Regions from separate parts of the Streptomyces sp. NPDC104202 genome, predicted to be linked through region 3. Evidence: riboswitches for the same ligand, from Rfam matches in the RefSeq annotation. Region 3 holds a riboswitch; each other region holds the start of a gene.
The links. A riboswitch is a leader RNA that binds a small molecule or an ion and turns the genes downstream of it on or off. The one in region 3 is predicted to bind cyclic di-AMP.

Region 1 (7,787 bases), on a different contig from region 3:
GAAGAGGGAGCGGACCAGTGACCGACGCTGCCGTGTCTTTGACCAGCATGGACTTCCACCCGCAGCCGGCGCCGGGTGTCGCCAGGCCCTGGGCCTTCCCCGCCCCGGACCGGACGACCCTGGACAACGGCCTGACGCTGCTGACCAGTCACCGCCCCGGCCAGCAGGTCGTGGCGGTGGAGATCTTCCTGCCGGCCCCGCTGGACGCCGAGCCCGCCGGTCTCGACGGCGTGGCCACCATCATGGCGCGGGCGCTCTCGGAGGGCACCGACCAGCACAGCGCGGAGGAGTTCGCGGCCGAGCTGGAGCGCTGCGGCGCCACGCTCGACGCGCACGCCGACCACCCGGGCGTCCGGGTCTCCCTGGAGGTGCCCGCCTCCCGGCTGCCCAAGGCCCTGGGGCTGCTGGCCGAGGCCCTGATCGCCCCGGCGTTCCTGGAGACCGAGGTCGAGCGCCTGGTGCGCAACCGGCTCGACGAGATCCCGCACGAGACGGCCAACCCGGGCCGCCGCGCCGCCAAGCAGCTCTCCAAGGAGCTCTTCCCGGCCGCCTCCCGGATGTCCCGGCCCCGCCAGGGCACCGAGGAGACCGTCGCCGCGATCGACGCGGCCGCCGTGCGCGCCTTCTTCGAGGCGTACGTGCGGCCCGCCACGGCCACCGCGGTCGTCGTCGGCGACCTGACCGGCGTCGACCTCGACAAGGTCCTCGCGGACACGCTGGGCGCCTGGACCGGCGAGCCGGCCGAGCCGCTCCCGATGCCGCCGATCACCGCCGACGACACCGGACGGGTCGTCATCGTGGACCGTCCCGGCGCCGTCCAGACCCAGCTGCTCACCGGCCGCGTCGGTCCCGACCGGCACGACCGCGTCTGGCCGGCCCAGGTCCTCGGCTCGTACTGCCTCGGCGGCACCCTCACCTCGCGGCTCGACCGGGTCCTGCGCGAGGAGAAGGGCTACACGTACGGCGTGCGGGCCTTCGGCCAGGTGCTCCGCTCGAACGCCGCGGGCGACGGCGCCTCGATGCTCGCCATCAGCGGCTCCGTCGACACCCCCAACACCGGTCCGGCCCTCGCCGACCTGTGGCAGGTGCTGCGCACCCTCGCCGCCGAGGGGCTGACGGACGCGGAGCGGGAGACCGCCGTGCAGAACCTGGTGGGCGTCGCGCCGCTGAAGTACGAGACGGCCGCCTCCGTCGCCGGGACGCTCGCCGACCAGGTCGAGCAGCACCTCCCGGACGACTACCAGGCCCAGTTGTACGCGCGGCTGGCGGAGACGGGCACGGTCGAGGCGACCGCGGCCGTCGTCAGCGCCTTCCCCGTGGACCGGCTCGTGACGGTGCTGGTGGGCGACGCGGCGCAGATCGCGGAGCCGGTGCGGGAGCTCGGCATCGGCGAAGTGACCGTCGTGACGGGCTGATTCCGGCCCTCGTGAGGCAACGGGAGGACCCCGACGGCAGGTTCGTCGGGGTCTTCCCGTTTGTCCGTATTGGGAGCACCGGTGATCGTTTGACCTGTGGCATGTCTTACAAAATGCCTGTCCGGTTGGTGATTGAAAGACGATCCGCATAGCGTCGGTGCGGCTGTCCGTCAGTTGCACGTGCCGCAGCCGCGGCATCGGACAGTCATCGCCGAGTCCCCGTCAGGCGCGAGCCTGGGGAGCCGGGGACCCACACGTCCCTGGGGTGAATCGGACGCCTTCGTCCCGTACGGAGGGGCCCGTAGGAGACCTTCCTGCTCCGAACCCGTCAGCTAACCCGGTAGGCGAGAAGGAAGGAAAGGACCAGCCACTTCATGGCGTTCACCCGTGCCACCGGGAAGCATCGTGGTCCGAGCCGGATGGCACGCCGCGGCGTGGGCATCGCAGGCGTCGCGACCCTCGCCACCACCGGCGTCATCGGAACCCTCGCCTCCCCGGCGCTCGCCGCCGACACGGACAACCGCTCCCCCGAGGACACCGGCCTCACCCAGGTGATCACCGAGGACTCCCTCGTGGACCGGCTCAACGCCCAGGCCGCCGCCCAGGAGCGGGAGGCCGTCGAGGTCATCGCCCAGGCCAAGGCCAAGGCCGAGGCGAAGCGCAAGGCCGAGGCCCGCGCCAAGGAGATCCGGCTGGAGCGTGAGCGCGCCGCCCGCGAGGCCGAGCGCCGCCGCCTGGCCTCCTTCCAGCTCCCCGTCGCCGGCTCCTACATCTCCACCGGCTACCAGACCGGCGGTTCGCTCTGGTCCTCCGGCAGCCACTCCGGCGTCGACTTCCACGCGGCCTACGGCACGCAGGTCGTCTCCGTCGGCTCCGGCACCGTCGTCGAGGCCGGCTGGGGCGGCGCGTACGGCAACAACATCGTCATCAAGATGAACGACGGCACGTTCACCCAGTACGGGCACCTCTCCTCCGTCGGGGTCCACGTCGGCCAGACCGTCGAGCCCGGCCAGCCGATCGGCGTCTCCGGCTCGACCGGCAACTCCACCGGCCCGCACCTCCACTTCGAGGCGCGCACGGGCGCGGACTACGGCTCCGACATCAACCCGATCGCGTACCTCCGCGCCCGCGGCGTCGCGGTCTGACCCGCACCGCCCGCGCAGCGCGTCGCAAAAGCCCCGGCTCGTACTGAGCCGGGGCTTTTCGCTGCCCGTGGCGGTGTCCATTCGCCAAGAATTCCGTCGGGGCATCGGAAATTCCGGCGCGCTGCAATAGAGTCGAAGATCAGGCGCAGAACAGGCGCCGCTCGAATTGTCTCGCGCGGACCAAGGCGGAGGTCGGACATGCGCATTCCCGCGCAGTCGGTATGCACGGCGATCCGGGACGACATCGTCTCCGGTGTCTACGAGCGGGGCAGTCGGCTGACCGAGGAACAGCTCGCCCGCCGGTACGGGGTCTCCCGCGTCCCGGTCCGCGAGGCCCTGCGCACCCTGGAGTCCGAGGGCTTCGTCCTCACCCGCCGGCACGCGGGCGCGCACGTCGCCGAGCCGACGGACCAGGAGGCGGCCGACCTCCTCGACATGCGGTCGCTGCTGGAACCGCTGGGGGGGGGGGGGGGGGGCCCACCCCCCCCCCCCCCCCCCCCCCAAGTGTTGCGGGGCCTGGTCAGGCTGGGCCAGGAGCGGGCCCGGCGCGGCCAGGGCGAGGACCTGCGCTCGCTCGGGGGCTGGTTCCACGAGACCCTCGCGCAGGCATCGGGCAGCCCGGCCCTGACGGCGCTGCTCACCCAGCTGCGCCACAAGATCGCCTGGATGTACACGGTGGACCAGCCCGCCCAGCCGGTCGAGGTCTGGTCCGAGCACGGCGCGATCGTCGACGCGGTGGCGCGCGGCGACGCCGAGCGGGCCAGGGCGCTGACCGCGCTGCACGCGGAGCGCACCCTGCCGCTGCATCGTCTGAAAACACGGGAGCGCGGCCGTGTGAGGGTTTCGCAACATGTCGTCAACACGGCGAGCGTCCGGAATTAACGCAGTGGCCGTATACAAAGAAGAGTAATTCGGCGGGCGCTGTTCGTGCTGCCCGAAATAAAGGCTCCCGGGAAAGCGAAAGCCGTGACCGCCTTTGTTTCTGCGGTCACGGCTCTGCGTGGGCGGAATCCGGTCGGGATTCCGCGGGAAAGCGGCTCAGACGGTCTCGGGGAGCTCGTCGAGGCCCTCGGCCACCAGCTTCGCGAGACGGTCCAGCGCGACCTCGGCGCCGTCGGCGTCGGAGGCCAGGACGATCTCCTCGCCGCCCTGCGCGCCCAGGCCGAGCACGGCGAGCATGGACGCGGCGTTCACCGGGGAGCCGTCGGCCTTGGCGATGGTCACCGGGACGCCGGACGCCGTGGCGGCACGGACGAAGATGGACGCGGGGCGGGCGTGCAGGCCCTCGGCCCAGCCGACGTTGACGCGGCGCTCAGCCATGGTGTTGCCCTTCGGGTCTCAAGCGGGTTGTCTAGACCAGTCTCTCATGTGCTGCGTGGTGCTCGCGCCGACCTTCGGCCCGGACCGGACCGCCTTTCGGCCCTCCCTACCTTGCACGGCACACCCCCGCCGCGCGAGCGGTGCCACGCCGGTGTCGCGGCCGTAGGCTGACCCCATGCACAGCGCGTCGGAGCAGTCGGAAGCGACGGAACGACCGGCCCGGCCGGAGCACGCCTACCCCGACCACTGGGAAGCGGACGTGGTCCTCCGCGACGGCGGCACCGCCCGCATCAGACCCATCACCGCCGACGACGCCGAGCGGCTCGTCAGCTTCTACGAGCAGGTCTCGGACGAGTCGAAGTACTACCGCTTCTTCGCCCCCTACCCCCGCCTGTCGGCCAAGGACGTCCACCGCTTCACCCACCACGACTTCGTGGACCGGGTGGGGCTCGCGGCGACCGTGGGCGGCGAGTTCATCGCCACCGTCCGCTACGACCGCATCGACGACCGGGGGATGCCCGCCTCCCGCCCCGCCGACGAGGCCGAGGTCGCCTTCCTCGTCCAGGACGCCCACCAGGGCCGCGGCGTCGCCTCCGCCCTCCTCGAACACATCGCGGCCGTGGCGCGCGAGCGGGACATCCGGCGCTTCGCCGCCGAGGTGCTCCCCGCCAACAACAAGATGATCAAGGTCTTCACGGACGCCGGCTACACCCAGAAGCGCAGCTTCGAGGACGGCTCCGTACGGCTCCACCTCGACCTCGAACCCACCGACCGCTCCCTCGCCGTCCAGCGCGCCCGGGAACAGCGCGCGGAGGCGCGCTCCGTCCAGCGGCTCCTCGACCCCCGCTCCGTCGCCGTGGTCGGCGCCGGACGGGCCCCCGGCGGCGTCGGCAGGACCGTCCTCCGCAACCTGGTCGGCGCCGGCTTCGGCGGCCGCGTGTACGCGGTGAACGCCGCGCTCACCGACGGCCCCGCCGAGCTCGACGGCGTCCCCGCCCACCCGTCCGTCGGCGCCATCGGGGAACCGGTGGACCTGGCGATCGTCGCCGTCCCCGCCGAACGCGTCCCCGAGGCCGTCGCCGACTGCGGCGAGCACGGCGTCCGCGGCGTCGTCGTCCTCTCCGCCGGATACGCGGAGAGCGGGGCCGAGGGCCGGGAGCGCCAGCGCCGGCTCGTCCGGCAGGCCCGCTCGTACGGGATGCGCATCATCGGCCCGAACGCCTTCGGGATCATCAACACCGCCGCCGACGTCCGGCTCAACGCCTCGCTCGCCCCCCAGATGCCGGCCGCCGGCCGCATCGGGCTCTTCACGCAGTCGGGCGCCATCGGCATCGCCCTCCTCGCCGGGCTCCACCGCCGCGGCGCGGGCCTCTCCTCCTTCATCTCGGCCGGCAACCGCGCCGACGTCTCGGGCAACGACTTCCTCCAGCACTGGTACGACGACCCCGGAACCGACGTCGTCCTCCTCTACCTGGAGTCGATCGGCAACCCCCGCAAGTTCACCCGGCTCGCCCGCCGCACCGCCGCCGTCAAGCCGGTCGTGGTCGTCAAGGGAGCCCGGCACAGCGGCAGCGCCCCACCCGGCCACCGGGTCCCGGTCACCCGCATCCCGCACGCCACCGTCTCCGCGCTGCTTCGCCAGGCCGGCGTCATCCGCGTCGACACCGTCACCGAACTCGTCGACGCCGGCCTCCTGCTCGCCGCCCAGCCGCTGCCCGCAGGGCCCCGCGTCGCGATCCTCGGCAACTCCGAGTCGCTCGGCCTCCTCACCTACGACGCCTGCCTGACCGAGGGGCTGCGGCCGCTGCGCCCGCTCGACCTCACGACGGGCGCGGTGCCGGCGGACTTCCGCGACGCCCTGGCGGCGGCGCTCGCCGACGAGACGTCCGACGCGGTCGTCGTCACCGCGATCCCCTGGGTCGGCGAGAACGGCGCCACCGAGTTCGGCGACGGCGAGGTCCTCGCCGCCGCCCTCCGCGAGGCCGTCGCCTCGGCCCCCGCGCCCACCAAGCCCGTCGTCGTGGTCCACGTCGAGATGGGCGGGCTCGCCGAGGCCCTCGCGGTCGCCACGAGCACGCGCCCCGCCCCTCCCGGCCGCGACGGCACGACCCCCGCCGCCGTCCGCCGGCCGGACCCGGCCGCGGCGGACACCCCGACCGGGTCCCGCCCCGAGGCCGGCGTCGCCGCCCCCTCCACCGCGCGCCCCGGAGGCGACGTGCCTCACACGGCCCCGCCCGCCGGCGCCGACGCCGCCACCCGTGCGGCTCGGCCCGCCGGAGCGGAGGAGGCGCCCCCGGCCCCCGCGGCGCCCGCCGCCATCCCCGCCTATCCCGCCGCCGAGCGGGCGGTGCGGGCGCTGGCCGAGGCGGTGCGGTACGGCCAGTGGCGGCGTCAGGCGGCCGACCCCGGACGGGTTCCCGAGTACGAGGACATCGACGAGGCGGGCGCCGCCGCCCTCATCGCGCGCGTGCTCGGCGACAGGGACGCCGACGACGCCGACTCCCGGGGTGTGACCCTCGGCACCGACGAGGCCGGGGAGCTGCTCGCGCGGTACGGCGTCGCCGTCCGTCCGACCCTGCCGGCGCCCACCCCCGACGCCGCCGTCGCGGCCGCCGCGCGCCTCGGCTACCCCGTCGCCCTCAAGACGACGGCGCCGCACCTGCGCCACCGGCCCGACCTCGGCGGCGTCCGCCTGGACCTCGCCTCCGAGGAACAGCTCCGCACCGCGTACGCCGAACTCACCGAGGTCCTCGGTAAGCCGGAGGAGCTCCAGCCCGTCGTCCAGGCGATGGTGCCCCGGGGCGTCGACACCGTCGTGCGCTCCGCGATCGACCCCGCCGTCGGCGCCGTCCTCTCCTTCGGCCTCGCGGGCGCACCCTCCGAACTGCTCGGCGACACGGCCCACCGGCTGGTCCCGGCCACCGACCGGGACGTCGCCGACCTCGTCCGCTCGCTGAGGACCGCGCCGCTGCTCTTCGGCTGGCGCGGCTCCGCACCCGTCGACACCCCGGCCCTCGAAGAGCTGCTGCTGCGGGTCTCACGGCTCGTCGACGACCATCCCGAGGTGGTCGCCGTCTCCCTGGAGCCGGTGGTGGTCGCCCCGCGCGGGCTCTCCGTCCTCGGCGCCACCGTCCGGCTGGCCCCTCCGGCGCCCCGGACCGACCTCGGTCCGCGCAGCCTGCCCCGTTACTGACGGGGCCGGAGGGGGCCCACGGCCCCGTAGGATGGAGTCCATGGCAAAGAGCGGGACGACGACCCAGGGGCTGCGCGCGGCGATCGAGCGCAGCGGCTACTACCCGGCACTCGTGGCCGAGGCGGTGGAGGCCGCCGTCGGCGGCGAGGCCGTCGCGTCCTACGTGGTCCACCAGGAGACCACGTTCGACGCGAACGAGGTCCGGCGCCACGTCACCGTCCTCGTCCTGACCCCGCACCGCTTCATCGTCAGCCACACCGACGAGCAGGCCGCGGACACCAGCTCCCCGACGCCCTACGCCACGACGTCCACCGAGTCCGTGAAGCTCGACCGGATCTCGTCGGTCGTCGTCAGCCGGGTGGTCGCCAACCCGGAGTCGTACACGCCGGGCACGCTGCCCCGCGAGGTCGTCCTCACCATCGGCTGGGGCGCGGTCTCCCGCATCGACCTGGAGCCCGCCGCCTGCGGCGACTCCAACTGCGACGCCGACCACGGCTACACGGGCAACGCCACCGCCGACGACCTGAGCCTGCGGGTGAGCGAGGCCGGCGACGGACCGGACACCGTCCGGCAGACGCTCGCCTTCGCCCAGGCCCTCTCCGAAGCCATCGCGGCGACCGCCGCGCCCACCCGCTGATGGCGCAGCCCGCCGGCATGACCCACGGCTGGCCCGACGACCCGGTCCCGCTCGCCCCCGCGAGCGCGCCGGTGCCC
Region 2 (7,787 bases), on a different contig from region 3:
AGCGCGTACGAGCCCCGGGTGCGGGGCCTCGCCGCGATCCACGTCGGCACCACCGGCATCTGCGACTACGGCGCCGTGTCCCAGCGGCTCGCCGAGTCCTCCGGCGCCCGCATCCTGTACGGCGCGGAGGTCACCGTCGTCGACCGGCGCCCCTGGGGCGTCGCCGTGCGGACCGCCGACGGTCGCGTCGTGCGGGCGCGCGTCCTGGTGAACTGCGCGGGGCTCCACTGCGACCGCATCGCACGGCTCGCGGGCGACGACCCGGGCATGCGGATCGTCCCCTTCCGGGGGGAGTACTACGAACTCGCGGACCCCTCGCTCGTGCGGGGCCTGGTCTACCCCGTGCCCGACCCCGCCTTCCCCTTCCTCGGCGTCCACCTCACCCGGGGCATCGACGGCGGCGTCCACATCGGGCCGAACGCCGTCCCGGCGCTGGCACGCGAGGGATACGGCTGGTCCGTCGTCCGCCCCCGCGAACTCGCCGGCACCCTCGCCTGGCCCGGCTCCTGGTCCATCGCCCGCGCCCACTGGCGGTACGGCGCCGGCGAACTCCACCGCTCGGTCTCCAAGCGGGCCTTCACCGCGGCCGTGCGACGGCTGCTCCCGGTCGTCGAGGAGTCCGACCTGCGGCGGGCGGCGCCGGGCGTGCGGGCCCAGGCGGTCCTGCGGGACGGCACCCTCGTCGACGACTTCCTCATCCGCGAGGCGGCCCGCACGGTCCACGTGCTCAACGCACCCTCCCCCGCGGCGACGGCCTCCCTCCCCATCGGCCGGGAGGTGGCGGGCCGCGCCCTCGCCCTGCTGTGACCCCGCACCGGGCGGCCGGGCGGAGGCCCGCCCGGGGGCGGCGCCGTAGAATCGGCGGCATTGTGTCTGAGCACCCTGAGAAGAACACCCAGCCCGCCGCCGCCCCCGCCCAGCCCGTCGCGCGGCGGGGCAGCCGGATGTTCGCACCCGGGGAAGGGCCGATGCCCGACCCGGCCGGGGCGCATCACGAGCGGCGCATCCGGAGTTTCCAGCCGCGCCGCAGCCGCGTCACCTACGGCCAGGCCGAGGCGATGCTGAAGCGCTGGCCCGACTGGGGCCTCGACATCGACGGCAAGGGCGTCCTCGACCTCGGCGAGATGTTCGGCGGCCTGCCGGTCGTTCTGGAGATCGGCTTCGGGATGGGCGAGGCGACCGCGCAGATGGCCGCCGCCGACCCCGGCACCGGCATCCTCGCCGTCGACGTGCACACCCCCGGCCAGGGCAACCTGCTCGGCCTCGCCGACCGCAACGGCCTGACCAACGTCCGGGTCGCCAACGGCGACGCGATCATCCTGCTCCGCGAGATGCTCGCGACGGACTCCCTCGACGGCTGCCGGGTCTACTTCCCCGACCCGTGGCCCAAGGCCCGCCACCACAAGCGGCGGCTGATCCAGCCCGAGTTCCTCGGCCTCCTCGCCACCCGCCTCAGGCCCGGCGGCGTGCTGCACTGCGCCACCGACTGGGAGTCGTACGCCGAGCAGATGCTGGAGGTCCTCTCCGCGCACCCCGACTTCGAGAACACCCGGGAGGACGGCGGCTTCGCCCCCCGCCCCGACTTCCGCCCCGTCACGCGCTTCGAGGGACAGGGCCTGGACAAGGGCCACGTCGTGCACGACCTGCTCTTCCGCAGGGTCCCGCGCGCGTAACCGCGTCGCACGGTGTCGGTGGGGGTGGCTAGGGTCGCTCACGTGTCGAATCCCGCCCCCGCCGAGCCGCCCCCCGAGGACACCGCGCCCGTCCCGCACCGGGACACCGACGAGCCGGCCTTCCCGGCCGCCGCCGACCGGTCCCAGTGGCGCTACCGGCCCCGCCGCGCGTTCTGGCGCAGCCGGGTCGTGCGGGCGATCACCGTCGTCACCCTGCTCACGCTCTGCGCCCTGGTCATCCTGGCGATGGTCCGCGAGCAGACCGGCACCCAGGGCTTCCTCGTCGGCCTGGGCCTCGCCGTGCTTCCCGTACCGCTGCTCATGGCCGCGTTCCGCTGGCTCGACCGGGTCGAGCCGGGGCCCTGGAAGAACCAGCTCTTCGCCTTCGCCTGGGGCGCCTTCGCCGCCGCGCTCGTCGCGATCCTGGCGAACTCCTTCGCGGTCCGCTGGATCGCCACGGCCACCGCCGACCCGGCCTCGGCCGACAACCTCGGGGCGACCGTGATCGCCCCGGTGGTGGAGGAGAGCGCCAAGGCCGCCGCGATCCTGCTGCTCTTCCTCTTCCGCCGGCGGCACTTCGGCGGGCTCGTCGACGGGGTCGTCTTCGCCGGCTTCACCGCGACCGGCTTCGCCTTCACCGAGAACATCCTCTACCTCGGCAACGCCTTCGGCGAGGACCAGGAGATCGGCTCCCCCGGCATCGGCATGGTGACCGCGGGCACCTTCTTCGTCCGGATCGTGATGTCGCCGTTCGCGCACCCGCTCTTCACCGTGCTCACCGGCATCGGCTTCGGCTTCGCCGCGCTCGCCCCGCGCGGCAAGCGGCTCCGCAAGGTGCTGCTGCCGCTCGCCGGACTGCTCCTCGCCATGGGACTGCACGCCGCCTGGAACGGCTCGGCCACCTTCGGCGGCCCCTGGGCCTTCTACGCGGTGTACGGCGCCCTGATGGTCCCGGCCTTCGGCCTGCTGACCTGGCTCGCCGTCTGGAGCCGGCAGCGCGAGCTGCGCACGATATCCGGCGAACTCCCCGCGTACGCCGCGGCCGGCTGGCTCTCCCCCGCCGAGCCCCTCGCGCTCTCCTCCATGCGGGCCCGCCGGCTGGCCCGCACCTTCGCCGCCGGCACGTACGGCCCCGCCGCCGCCCGCGCCGTCGGCGAGTACGAGTCCTTCGCCACCACCCTCGCCTTCCTCCGGGACCGGGCCCGCCGCGGCACGGCCGGCCCCGACTTCCGCGCCCGCGAGCAGGAACTCCTGCACCACCTCTGGCAGCGCCGGGCCCTCGCCTCCCCCGCCCTCACCCACGCGGCCCGCGCCACCGGCCGCGTCTGGGCACCGCCCCAGTACCTGGACTACGGCGGCTACAACCCGTACCGCAGCTAGGGGGTGCCTTGTCGATCAGGCCGGATCAGGGGCGGCGCGGTGCCGGACCCCGTGAACCCGGCGCGATCGGCGGAACGCCTCCTAGGCCGACGCCTCCGTGAGGAGGGTCAGGTCGGCCTCGGTGAGGGTGAGGTGGGCGGAGGCGACGAGGGCGGGGAGCTGGTCGACCGTGCGGGCCGAGGCGAGGGGGGCGGCGACGGTGGGGCGGGAGGCGAGCCAGGCGAGGGCGACGGTGGCGAGCTCGGCCCCGTGCGCCTCGGCGACCGCGTCGAGGGCGGAAAGAACGGCCCGGCCCCGCTCGGTGTCGAGGTGTCCGCCGGCTCCGGCGGCGCGGACGCTGTCGACGGTGGCGCCGGGACGGTACTTGCCGGTGAGGAAGCCGGCGGCGAGGCCGTAGTAAGGGACGGCCGCGAGCCCGGCGCGCTCGGCGGTCTCCAGGAGCGGGCCCTCGTAGGTCTCGCGGGAGACCAGGTTGTAGTGCGGCTGGAGGGCGACGTACCGGGTGAGCCCCTCGGCCTCGGCGAAGTCGAGGGAGGCGCGCAGTCGCTCGGGGGAGATGTTGGAGGCGGCGACGGCGCGCACCTTGCCGTCCTTCACGAGCTGGTCGAGGGCGGTGACGATCTCCTCGACCGGGACGGACTCGTCGTCGAAGTGCGTGTAGTAGAGGTCGATGTGGTCGGTGCCGAGCCGGCGCAGCGACTCCTCCGCGGCCCCCTTGATGGTCGGGGCGGAGAGCCCCTTGAAGCGGGGGTGGGCGCCCGCCTTGGTGGCGACGACGATGTCGGACCGGTTGCCGCGGGAGGCGAGCCAGCGGCCGATGACGGTCTCGGACTCGCCGCCCTCGTTGCCCTCGGCCCAGGCGGAGTAGACGTCGGCGGAGTCGACGAAGTTGCCGCCGGCGGCGGCGTAGGCGTCGAGGACGGCGAAGGACTCGGCCTCGTCGGCGGTCCATCCGAAGACGTTGCCGCCCAGGGCGAGGGGGAAGACGTGCAGGTCGGAGCTGCCCAGCGGGCGGAGAGAGGTCATGGGGGGATCAACCGCTCCGGGCGCCGGGCCTATTCCGGCGAAGGAACGGCGCGGACCCCGCACCAGGGGGTCCGCGCCGGTCTCACGAGGGTCGGGGCGTCAGAGCGAGAGGCCCTTGGAACGCAGCCACTGCGCCGGGTCGATGCCGTCGCCGCCCGCGGTGTGCACCTCCATGTGGAGGTGGGCGCCGGTGACGTTGCCGGTGGCGCCGACGCGGCCGATGGTCTCGCCGGTGCCCACGGTCTGGCCGGCGGAGACGGTCATCGACGAGAGGTGGCAGTACCAGACCTCGGTGCCGTCGGACAGCTCCAGGACGATCCGGTAGCCGTAGGAGCCGGACCAGCCGGCCGACTTCACGGTGGCGCCGTGGACGGCCTTGAGCGGGGTGCCGGTGGGCGCGGCGAAGTCGAGGCCGGTGTGGTAGCCGGAGGACCACATCGAGCCGGACTGCATGTAGGAGGCCGTGAGGGTGTACGAGGAGAGGGGCAGCGAGTAGCTCGCGGCGAGCTTGGCGAGGCGCTCGGCCTCGGCCTTCGCGGCGGCTTCCGCCTCGGCCTTGGCCTTCGCCTCCGCCTCGGCCTTCGCCTTGGCCTCGGCGGCCGCCTTCGCCGCCGCGTCGGCCTTGGCCGCGGCCTCCGCCGCCGCCTTCTCGGCCGCGGCGTCCTCCGCCGCGGCCTTGTCGGCGGCGTCGGCGGAGGCCTGCTGCTGCTCGGCCTGCTGGAGGATGCGGGCGCGCAGGGCCTCGCCCGCGTCGGAGGCGCCGCTCGCGGTCTTCGCGGCATGGTCGGCCGGGCCGGCGGGCTCGTCGGCGGTGGTGTAAGTGGCGGCGGTGAGCGGGTTGGGGTTGGCGCGGGCCGCGCTGACCGGCTCGGGCTCCTCGTCGGGCAGGAGGTCGCCGACGCCGGGGAGGTCGTGGGCGTCCGGCAGGCCGAGGTCGGGGAGGTCGGGGAGCGAGATCGCGACCGGGGGCTTCTCCTGCGCGGTGGCGAGGCCGCCCGCGCCGACCGCGGCGATGACGCCGACGCCGAGGACGGTGGAGGAACGGGCGAAGTTGGAGCGCTGCTTGACGACCCGGTGCCGGCCGCCGGAGCGCTCGGCGCGCAGGGAGCCCTCGGTGGGGTTCCACTCGGTGTCCGGGGCGGCGGGACCCGCACCGCCGCCGAAGGCATCGAAGGGGGCTTCGGGTGCGGGGGTGTTGGACGCCACTGAGGGGCGCTCCTTTCCTTCCTTCTCGCCTACCGGGTTAGCTGACGGGTTCGGAGCAGGAAGGTCTCCTACGGGCACGGTCGCACGGGTGCGAAGGGCCCGATTCACCCCAAGTGGTGGTTCCCCGGTTCCTTTTCAGGATTCGGCGCGCGCGCACGGTGCCGCCTCTTGCGACGGCTGGGACGACCGCGCTGCGTTATCGAACGTTAATAGACAGGGGGTCTTCATTCCAAGCCGTTCCTCTTGATCGTTCATCGAATTGGGAGGTAATGGCCCGAGTTGACCCCAGCTCAGCACGGAACCCGTAAACCCCCTCGATCTGACGTTATGTCAATTGTTATCGCAGGGACACCTCGCGACTACGCCCGGTGACGGGGCCGCCCAGGCGGCACCACCGGCATGGTCCGGCGACGCTCCGGCTGGCCCTCGGCGGGCCTGCTCACCGCGAGCAGCGCCATGTCGTCCGTCGACCGCCCGCCGGTGTGCAGCCGCACGTCCCCCACCAGCGCGTCGAGCAGTTCCTCGGGTCCCGGGAAGATCCGGCCGGCGAGCCGCTCCGCGGGGTCGTAGAAGACGCCCTCCGCGTCCCGCGCCTCCGACAGGCCGTCGGTGTAGAAGAGCAGGGTCGCGCCCGGCGGGTAGGGCCGCGCCTCCGCGCGGTCCGGCCACGCCGCCAGGTCCCCCATGCCGAGCGGCAGCGCCGGGTCCACCGGGTCCAGCAGGTCGAGCCGGCCGTCCGCGTGCAGCATCAGCGGGGGCGGGTGCCCGCGGTTCACCAGCCGGACGAAGCCGCCGAAGGTGCCGGTGCCGTCGGCGCGCGGGATCTCGGCGAGGACCGCGGTGGTGAACCCCTCGAAGGCGTCGAGTCCGTGGCGCCGCATGCCCTCCCGGGCCAGGGCCCGTTCGAGCCGCTGCGCCACGCCCTCCAGCGTCCGCTCCTGCTCGGCCGCCTCGCGGAAGGCCCCGATGACGACGGCGACGGCCTCGACCGCCTCCAGCCCCTTGCCGCGGACGTCCCCGAGCACGAGCCGCACCCCGTGCGGGGTGTCCTGCACGGCGAACAGGTCGCCGCCGATGAACGCGTCCGCCTGCGCCGCCTCGTACCGGGCCGCGCACTGCAGCCCGCCGATCCGTTCGGCGGGCATCGGCAGCACCGCCTTCTGCGCGGTCTCCGCGATGACCCGGGCCGAGGCGAGCCGTTCGCCACTGCGGCGCACCACCCGGTTGATGAGGAGGGCCAGCGCCGAGACGGTGAGGACGGTGAGCGTCTCGGTCAGCCCCGGGATGTCGCTCGCGGTGTCGTTGTAGAGGTGCAGCCCGAGGGAGGCGAGGACGGCGGCGATCCCGGTCAGCAGGGTCGTCAGCGTGGAGAAGAACGGCGCGGCGATCAGCGGGGCGGCGGAGAAGAGCGGGGACGCGGTGTACGAGGCGGGGGTCGCCACGTCGTAGGCGACGCCCCCCGCGATGACCAGCGGCGGCAGCGCCCGGATGAACCGCCGGGCACCGCCGTACGCCAGGCCGTCGTCATCCTCGCGCCGCCCGTCGCCCGTCTCGCCCTGAGGGTGCCCCACCTGTGCTCTCCTGCCCGGTCGGCCGCCCGCGGTCCGTACCGCGCCCTCCCAGGGTGGCCGCCGCCGCACCGGCGGGCGACCCCGTGCGGCCGACTGGCGTAGGCCGCACGCGATCGCCCCTCGGTCCCCTCCCTCCTCAGTCACCGCCCCCTCGGTCCCCGGCCGCCTCCGCGAGCCGGCCGCCCCGCGCCAGCAGCGCCATGGCCGCCGCGCACCCCAGCCCCACCGCGCACAGCGCGAGCCACGGGGCCGCCGACCAGCCGGTCACGTCGAGCAGCGCGCCCGTCCCCAGGTTCCCGAGGGTGATCCCGACCCCGCACACGGTGTTGTAGAGCCCGTAGTGGGTGGCCACCCAGCGCCCCCGGGACAGGGCCACGACGGTGTCCATCTCGTACGGGTAGAGCACCGCGTTGGCGACGGCCAGGACCGCCGCGCACACCAGCAGCCCGGCCGCGCCCCGCCCCAGGGCCGCCGGGGCGAGGAAGGCCGCGCCCATCAGGGCGAGCCCGAGGACCAGGCACCGCTCCCGGCTCAGCCGGCGCCGGCACCAGGCCGTGATCCGCAGCTGCCCGGCGAGCGCGACCAGCGCCGAGACGACGAACAGCGCCGTGGTGAGCGCCGTGCCGTCCGCCGCGAGCGGCAGCGCCAGATAGACCTGGAAGGACAGCACGTACGAGCCGGTCATGGCGAGCGAGAAGAACCAGAACGTCCGGTGGGACAGCACCGTGCGGAACTGCCCCCGCGCCCCCGCGCCCCGGGCGGCCGGGGCGCCGGCCCGTTCGGGCAGGTGCCGCAGCTGTACGACGGTCAGGCCCGCGAACAGCACCGCCGCCACCGTGCACGTCAGCCGGAACGACACCCCCGTCAGGGCCACCCCGACGAGCGGCCCGAGCAGGATGCCCGCCTGGTAGTGGACGTTGAACAGGGCGAA
Region 3 (7,787 bases):
TGGCGGCGTCGAGCAGGTCCACGGCCTCGCCGGCCGTGCGGCCGGGAGCGCGGTTCCACGGCCCGATCAGGTCGTGCCACCCGCGCGAGCGGAGCTCGGTCATGACCCAGGCCGCCGCCTCGTTCATCGTGTCGGCGCTGCCGTGCCCGAGCCGGTGCGCGGCGAGCAGGGCGCCGCACACACAGCGGGCCCCCCGTCGGTCGCGCAGCCGGTACGGGGCGTTCTGCCAGCCCCACTCGGTGAGCACCAGGCGCGCATAGCCCAGATGGACCGAGGGGCGCAGGTCGGGCCTGCCGATCCGGCGCCAGACATGGAGCCGGTCGGGCAGGGCGGCTCCGACGCGGCCGGGCAGCCGGCGTTCGGCGGGGAGCGGCGGGGATACCTCGGCGAGCGCGTCGGCGACCAGTCGCTCCACCGGCACCGTCAGGAGGTCCCGCCACCCCTCCGCGGAGAGGGGCGGGGCGAGGGGCTCGTCGATGACCGGTCCGGCGACGAGCCGCTGCCAGCCGGCGTCGGCACAGAGAGCGGCGGCCTCGCGGTCGACGGTGTCGGGACTGAGCAGGGGGGCGGAGGTGGCAGGGGGCATCCAACGGCTCCTCGGTCGGGGTGGCTCCATCTTTCAGGATAAATGTCGGTTTTGCGACTTTTGCCCTTGAGTGCCCACCCGCCGTTCGGGGCTTTTCCACTCACTCCCCCATTAACAGAATTACCGTGCATATTCGGACATTGAGACCCTGGTGACGCGACTCACTCCCCGGCCGGGATCCCGGCCGCCGAAATCCGCGGGAGCCATGGGGCATACGGAAGTTCACCGCGCCGGAGAGCCGGTCGATCTTGAATTCTGCGAATTCGGTGATCCTTTTCCCGCAGGCGGCGTCCCGGTCCTCTTGTTATCCGTCGCATTACTGGCCTACGGTCACCTCCATTCGAGCGGATCGCCGAATCCTGCCACTGCTCGAAATACCTCCCTTTTCACCCGACGGCAGGAGCGGGGGACCCACGAATACGCCGGCCCGGATTCCGGGACGGCTCGGGGTGCAGCCGCGTGCGCGCGGCCGGACATCTCCCGTCCGAACCCGACAGCTCACCCCGCAGGCGCCGGAGAGGAATCCCGTCATGCCTGCTCACGGTAAGCACCGCCGCACCCGCCGCCGTCCCGTCTCCCAGGGCATCGCCCTGGTCGGCACGGGTGGCGTCGCCCTCGCCCTCCCGCTGATCGCACCGGCCGTCGCCGGTGCGGCGCCCGTCTCCGGGACCCCGGAATTCGCCGCCCAGGCCGTTTCCGCTCCCGCGAACACGGCAGCCGCGCCGATCACGGCCAAGGCACCGGCCGCGCCCGCCGCGGCCCGCACCTACACGGTCGTCAGCGGTGACTCGCTTTCCCTGATCGCCCAGAAGAAGGGAATTCAGGGCGGCTGGAAGGGCCTTTACAAGGCCAACCGCGCCACCGTGGGTGACAATCCGTCACTTATTCACCCCGGCCTCGAACTGACGCTTCGTCGGGATTCGGTCCAGACCGCCGCTCCGAAGGCGAAGAAGGCCGCCACGGCCGAGCGCGCGAGCCGCTCCGAGCGCCGCGCGCCCGCCCCTGCCGCCGCCACCGGCGCGTCCGCCGCCGCCCCGGCCGCCGCCGCTCCGGTCAAGGCCGCGCCCGTCGCCGCCACCAACTACGCCGACAACCTGGACGGCTGGATCCGCGAGTCGCTGGCCATCATGGGCCAGCAGGGCATCCCCGGCTCGTACGACGGCATCCTCCGCAACGTCATGCGCGAGTCCTCCGGCAACCCCAAGGCCATCAACCTGTGGGACTCCAACGCCGTGGCCGGCACACCGTCCAAGGGCCTGCTCCAGGTCATCGAGCCGACCTTCCTCGCCTACCACGTGCCGGGGACGTCCATGGACCTCTTCGACCCGGTCGCCAACATCACCGCCGCCTGCAACTACGCGGCCGACCGCTACGGCTCCATCGACAACGTCAACGGCGCCTACTGACCGGCGAAGTGCCCGGTGAACCAGGAGGCGGCGAGTTCCGCCACCTCCTCCAGGGCGCCGCTCTCCTCGAAGAGGTGCGTGGCGCCCTCCACCACGGCCAGCCGGTTCTCGCACCGCAGCCGTGACAGGGCCGTGCGGTTGAGCTCCAGCACCGACGTGTCCGCGCCGCCCACCACCAGGAGGGTCGGCGCCCGTACCGAGGCGAGCCGGTCGCCCGCGAGGTCGGGGCGGCCGCCGCGCGAGACGACGGCGCTCACCGGGCTCTCCGTGTCGGCCGCCGCCCACAGGGCGGCGGCCGCTCCCGTGCTCGCGCCGAAGTAGCCCAGCGCAAGCCCCGTGCCCTCCGGCTCCCCGGCCAGCCACTCCGTGGCCCCCGCGAGCCGGCCGGCCAGCAGGGGCGCGTCAAAGACCATCAGCCGGTCGCCCGCCTCCTCCTCGGTGAGCAGGTCGAACAGGAGCGTCCCCAGCCCCGCCCGGTGCAATGCCTCCGCCACCGCCCGGTTCCGCGGACTGTGCCGGCTGCTGCCGCTGCCGTGTGCGAACAGGACGATGCCGAGCGCTCCCCCGGGCACGGCGAGCCGCCCCGCCGCCGGCGCGGCGCCCTCGACCGGGATCCGCACCTCCCTGCCCCCGCCCCGGGGCCCCCGCACGTCCCGGGCACGGTCGAGGCAGGCGATCACCTCGGCGTCAGGGGTCTGGCTGAAGTCCCGGTAGAACGGTCCGATCGCGTAGAAGACCTCGGGCTCGTGGACACTGACCGTCTCGTCCGCCTCACCGCCGAGCCGTTCCGCCCAGCCGCGTGGCGCCACCGGGACCGCCAGCACGATCCGGGCCGCACCCCCGGCCCGCACCACCCGGCAGGCCGCGAGCGCGGTCGCCCCCGTCGCCAGCCCGTCGTCCACGACGACGACCGTGCGCCCGCGGAGGGAGACCGACCCCCGGTCGCCCCGGTAGCGGCGGGCGCGCTCGTCGAGCAGCGCGTGCTCCTCCGCCTCGACGGCGGCCAGGCTCCGGTCGTCCACCCCGGCATCGCGGAGCACCCGCTCGTTGAGCACCCGCACGCCGCCCTCGCCCAGGGCTCCCATGGCCAGCTCGGGCTGCCGGGGCACACCCAGTTTCCGCACGAGACAGATGTCGAGGGGGGCGCCGAGGGCCTCCGCGACCCGCGCGGCGACCGGGACACCTCCCCTGGGGAGACCGAGGACCACGACGTCCTGGTCCTTGAGGTGGTCGAGACGGCCGGCGAGCTGCCGGCCGGCGTCGGTGCGATCGGTGAAGAACATGGTCCGCCGCCCTTCCGCCCGCGCGGCCCGGGCTAGGGGAGGAGCGGCGCGACCCGCCCCCTGCCCCTCCTTCCAGGGTAGATGCGTCGGCAGCGCGCTGGGGGCGGCCCCGGCTCAGCGGGACTGGAGGGCGTCCAGGGCGACGGCCTGGGCTATCGCGAGCCGCCGGTCCAGCTCCGGGTCCGCTATGTCCAGTACGTACCGGTCGCGCAGGCCGAAGCGCTTGTCGACGGACATGACGGGCCGTCCCGCCTCGGCGAAGTCGAAGTGGTACGGCACGGCGAAGGGGATCAGGTCCGTGAAGGGGAGGAACTCCCAGACGCGCCGCAGCAGCGCCACGCCCCGGTGCCGCTCGCGTCCGGTGGTCTCCGTCGCCGCACCCTCCCGTGCGAGGTGCCAGGTGCTGCGGAGCAGCGAGGCCCCGAAGTCCTTCCGGAAGCCGCCCAGGCGGCTGCCGGAGGCACCGTGCACGTCGTAGGTCGCGCCGACGTCGAGGACCTGGCGGGCCTTGAAGGTGAAGAGGACCTGGCGGCGGGACTCGTCCGTGTAGAAGGTGACGTGCTCCTTGAACGCCATGCGCTTCTGGTGGGCGAAGGCGACGAGTTCCGCCTCCTCACCGCCGGCGCCCTCGGTGTGCACCAGGTAGCGGTTGGCCATCGGCGTGACCTTCTGCCGGACGAGGAAGCGGTGCTGCGACTGCGCGAGGCCCATCGGGTGTGCTCCAGCTGATCGTGGACGGTCGGCCGCGGACCGTCCCGTGGCGTCGTGACCACGATGATCGCGTGGCGCCCCGCGCCTCCGCTGTCCTCGAAAGTCGTCCGCGCGATCGACGTTCGGATGACGTCCGGGACCGCGCCGCCCGCCGCGGTGCCGGCCCGCGCCGGAGCGCCGGACCCGGCACCGCGCGAACGGCGGCCCGGTCAGGCGGCGAGGAACGCCTCGATGGCCTGGGCGAGGGCCTCCGGCGTCTCCTCGGGCGCGTAGTGGCCCGCGTCCTTCAGGACCTCCAGGCGGGCGTTGGGGTACCAGCGCAGCCAGGTGGCCTCCATGGCGTCGCTGCCGAGCGCCGGATCGTGTGCTCCGACGACGAGGAGGACGGGCACGGGGTTGTCGCGGACGCGCTCGTGGAAGTCGGTGCGGGACCAGGAGTCCAGATAGGCGCGGAAGGCGCGGGCGTTGGACCGTCCCACGGAGCGGTCGACGAGCGTGCCCAGCCACGCGTCGTCGTACCGGCCGCCGGTGGTGTTGTCGATGATCGCGCGCCGGTTGGCCGGCGCCCCGGCCGCCCCCGCGAAGAGCTCCCACGTCTCGCCGTCGAGGGGGAAGCCCGCCGCCGAGACCGGTGAGATGCCGACGATCGAGCGCACGCGCGCGGGGGCGTCGAGCAGCATCAGCTGGGCCGCCTTGCCGCCCATGGAGTGGCCGATGACGGAGAAGGTGTCCCAGCCGAGGTCGTCGGCGACGGCGAGGGCGTCGGCGGCGACCTCCTCCATCGTGTAGGCGCCCGGGTGGTCGAGGGCCTCGCCGTACCCGCGGCAGTCCACGAAGGCGTAGCTGCCGGTGGCGGTGTCCAGGTGGGCGCGCAGGGGGTCGAAGCTGGTGCGGTCGCCGAACCAGTTGTGCAGGACGACGGCCCGGGCGGGCCCTCCGCCGTGAACGTCGTACGGAAGAAGCCGGTCCGTCATCATGCCCCCTGGTCCGAGGTGCTGGGCGCCGCGCGCCGGCGGCGGCGGTCGACGACCGAGTGTGACGGCATGGACGCGCGCGGTCAACATCGCCGGGCCGGCAGCGGGCGGCCGGGCCCGGGATGCGGAGCCTTTCGCGTCGGGGGCATCCTGGCTGTGTGACCTCGCACGGCACGTCCGGCTCCGGCCCGACGGGCGGCACCGGGCGTCCGGCCGGGAACGGAGCTGCCGACGGGCCCGCTTCGTCCGCCCTGACGTGGACGCTGGCCGAGTCGGTGCTGGGGGCGGTCGAGGAGGTCGGGGGCTACGCGGGCGGGGTGTACCTGCGCTCCGGAACCCCGGGACTGCTCAGGCTGGCGGTGCTCGTGGGCCTGCCGGGACCGCTCTTCCGCCCCTGGTTCCGCATGCACGCGAACCGGCCCTTCCCGGTGGCGGAGGCCTTCCGCTCGGGGCAGGCCGTCCACCTCTCCGACGTCGAGGAGGCGATGCGGCGGTTCCCCCAGCTGGTGGCGAGCCTCCCCTTCCCCTTCGCCTCGATGTACGCGCCGGTCTTCGCGGGCCGTGAGCGGTTCGGCGTGCTCGTGGTCCTGCGGGCGCCGACACCGGGGGTGCCGGTGGACGCGCGCGACAGGGACCGGATGACCCGGGGCGCGCTCCGCCTCGGCGAGGAGCTGACCGGCCTGGTCCGCGAGGGCACCGTGGTCGAGTGGCCCGGCGACCCGGTGTGCGTGCAGCTCTCCACCGGCTCCGGTCCGCCGGTCCGGTTCGGCTCCTTCGACTGGGACCTGGACACGGGGGAGGTCGTCCTCGACGAGGGTCTGCTCGCGATCCTCGGCGCGGAGGTCGCCTCGCCCTGCCGCATCGAGGTGCTCACCTCGATGCTGGACCCCGAGGACGGCTACGCCCTGTGGGCGGCGGCGCGCCAGGCCACGGGCACCGACGGGCGGCCCGCCGTCCGCAGGCTGCGCCTGAAGGGGCCCGACGGGGGGCTGCACCTGCTGGAGGTCTCCGCACGGACCCGGAGGAACGCGCGGCCGGGGCCCGCCCGGCCCCCCGGCTTCGCTGACCTGGGCACCGCCCTCGCGCCCGAGCCCGAACCGGCCGGCGGCGACGGCCCGGGCAGCGCGAGCGGCACCCGCACCGGCACCGGCACCGGCGGCCACCTCGCCGGCACACTGGTCGACCTCGGCACCGGGCTGGTCGGCTCGGACGCGACGGACCGGCTGCCGCGCGCGATCCTGGCGATCGACCGCCTCGGCCGCATCACGTACGTCAACGAACGCACGGAGCGGCTGCTCGGCAAGCCGCGCGGGGCCCTGGCAGGCCGGCCGCTCTGGGAGGCGCTGCCCTGGTTCGGTCATCCCTTCCACGAGGAACAGCTGCGGGAGGCCCTGCTCTCGGGCGAGCCGGTGCGCTTCCTGGCCCGTCCGGGACGCGGGCGCTGGATCTCGGTCTCGCTGCATCCCGGGCGGGACGGGGTGACGATGCTGCTGGTCCCGGAGGAGGACCCGGCCGCGACCGGGCTCCGGGCCGGCGGCCGCCGGAAGGCGGACGACGGTCTCTCCTCCCCCGGCGACCGGGCGGCGGCCCTGTACCGGCCGGTGGCACTGGCGATCGCGCTGACCGAGGCGGTGACGGCGCGCCAGGTGTCGGCGGTGGTGACGGAGGAGCTGCTGCCGGCGTTCGGCGGACGCCAGCTGGCGATCTACCTGCTGAGCGACCGGCGGCTGTACCTGGCCTGGGAGACGGGCTTCCCGCCGGGGTTCCTCGAACCGTTCGACGGGGTGGCCCTGGACAACCGGATGCCGGGCGTGGAGACGCTGACGACGGGCCGGCCGCTGTTCTTCGAGTCGATGCAGCAGCTGGGCCGGGCCTATCCGGATCTGCCGATGGACTCGCATTCCGGGGCCCGGGCCTTCCTGCCGCTGATCGCCTCCGGCCGCCCGGTGGGCTCCTGCATCCTCGGTTTCGACCGGCCGCGCGGCTTCAGTCCGGAGGAGCGGACCGTCCTCACCGCGCTCGCCGGCCTGATCGCCCAGGCCCTGGAGCGGGCACAGCGGTACGACACGGAGTCGGCGGTCGCACGCGGCCTCCAGGACGCGCTGCTGCCGCACCGGCTGCCGGTGCGGCACGGGGTGGACACGGTGGGCCGGTACCTGCCGGGCACGCAGGGCATGGACGTGGGCGGCGACTGGTACGACGTCATCGAGACGGATCACGGTCGGCTGGCCCTGGTCATCGGCGACGTCCAGGGGCACGGAGTGGCGGCGGCGGCCACCATGGGGCAGCTGCGGAGCGCGGTACGGGCGTTCGCGCTGGGCGGTCACCGTCCGCAGGACGTGATGCGCGGGACCAACCGGCTGCTGATCGACCTGGACCCCGGGCAGTTCGCGAGCTGCTGCTACGTCCTGCTGGACCCGGAGACGGGTGAGGCGCGGGCGGTGCGGGCCGGGCATCCCCAGCCGCTGCTGATGCGGCCGGACGGGACGACGGAACAGGTGGAGCTGGCGGGCGGGGTGGTCCTCGGCGTCGACGACCGCGCCTCGTACCCGGTGACGCGGCTGGCACTGGAGCCCGGCGCGGTGCTCGCGCTGTTCACGGACGGGCTGGTGGAGCGGCCGGGCCGGGACATCGACGAGGGGATCGAGCGGCTGCGCCAGGCGCTGGCGGCGACCGGTTCGCTGCTGCTGGCGGAGGCGGCGGACCGGCTGATCCGGGAGGCCCGGCAGGCCACGGCGCGGCCCGACGACATCGCGCTGCTGCTGGCGGCCCGCTGGCCGGACAGCGGCTGAGCGGGGCGGTGCGGGTCGTGTCACCCGGTCGGCCC

Region 1: linked by a shared signal. The riboswitch ahead of ACZ60W_RS11020 (M23 family metallopeptidase) and the one ahead of ACZ60W_RS21350 (LysM peptidoglycan-binding domain-containing protein) in region 3 are both predicted to bind cyclic di-AMP.
Region 2: linked by a shared signal. The riboswitch ahead of ACZ60W_RS12755 (M23 family metallopeptidase) and the one ahead of ACZ60W_RS21350 (LysM peptidoglycan-binding domain-containing protein) in region 3 are both predicted to bind cyclic di-AMP.

What each region holds. Positions count from the first base shown of each region.
Region 1 is NZ_JBVJMN010000012.1:4,131-11,917, reverse strand. It holds gene ACZ60W_RS11030 (M16 family metallopeptidase) at 1-21, shown strand, start outside; gene ACZ60W_RS11025 (M16 family metallopeptidase) at 18-1,415, shown strand; cyclic di-AMP (ydaO/yuaA leader) riboswitch at 1,615-1,776, shown strand; gene ACZ60W_RS11020 (M23 family metallopeptidase) at 1,790-2,560, shown strand; gene ACZ60W_RS11015 (GntR family transcriptional regulator) at 2,759-3,442, shown strand; gene ACZ60W_RS11010 (HPr family phosphocarrier protein) at 3,599-3,880, opposite strand; gene ACZ60W_RS11005 (bifunctional acetate--CoA ligase family protein/GNAT family N-acetyltransferase) at 4,056-7,073, shown strand; gene ACZ60W_RS11000 (DUF5998 family protein) at 7,114-7,710, shown strand; gene ACZ60W_RS10995 (alkaline phosphatase family protein) at 7,710-7,787, shown strand, end outside.
Region 2 is NZ_JBVJMN010000014.1:111,861-119,647, reverse strand. It holds gene lhgO (L-2-hydroxyglutarate oxidase) at 1-807, shown strand, start outside; gene trmB (tRNA (guanosine(46)-N7)-methyltransferase TrmB) at 870-1,673, shown strand; gene ACZ60W_RS12765 (PrsW family intramembrane metalloprotease) at 1,716-3,053, shown strand; gene ACZ60W_RS12760 (aldo/keto reductase) at 3,135-4,079, opposite strand; gene ACZ60W_RS12755 (M23 family metallopeptidase) at 4,179-5,285, opposite strand; cyclic di-AMP (ydaO/yuaA leader) riboswitch at 5,297-5,443, opposite strand; gene ACZ60W_RS12750 (PP2C family protein-serine/threonine phosphatase) at 5,645-6,856, opposite strand; gene ACZ60W_RS12745 (MFS transporter) at 6,993-7,787, opposite strand, start outside.
Region 3 is NZ_JBVJMN010000033.1:18,890-26,676, forward strand. It holds gene ACZ60W_RS21345 (DUF6197 family protein) at 1-586, opposite strand, end outside; cyclic di-AMP (ydaO/yuaA leader) riboswitch at 930-1,111, shown strand; gene ACZ60W_RS21350 (LysM peptidoglycan-binding domain-containing protein) at 1,117-1,992, shown strand; gene ACZ60W_RS21355 (phosphoribosyltransferase family protein) at 1,986-3,275, opposite strand; gene ACZ60W_RS21360 (LURP-one-related family protein) at 3,390-3,986, opposite strand; gene ACZ60W_RS21365 (alpha/beta fold hydrolase) at 4,196-4,960, opposite strand; gene ACZ60W_RS21370 (SpoIIE family protein phosphatase) at 5,119-7,752, shown strand.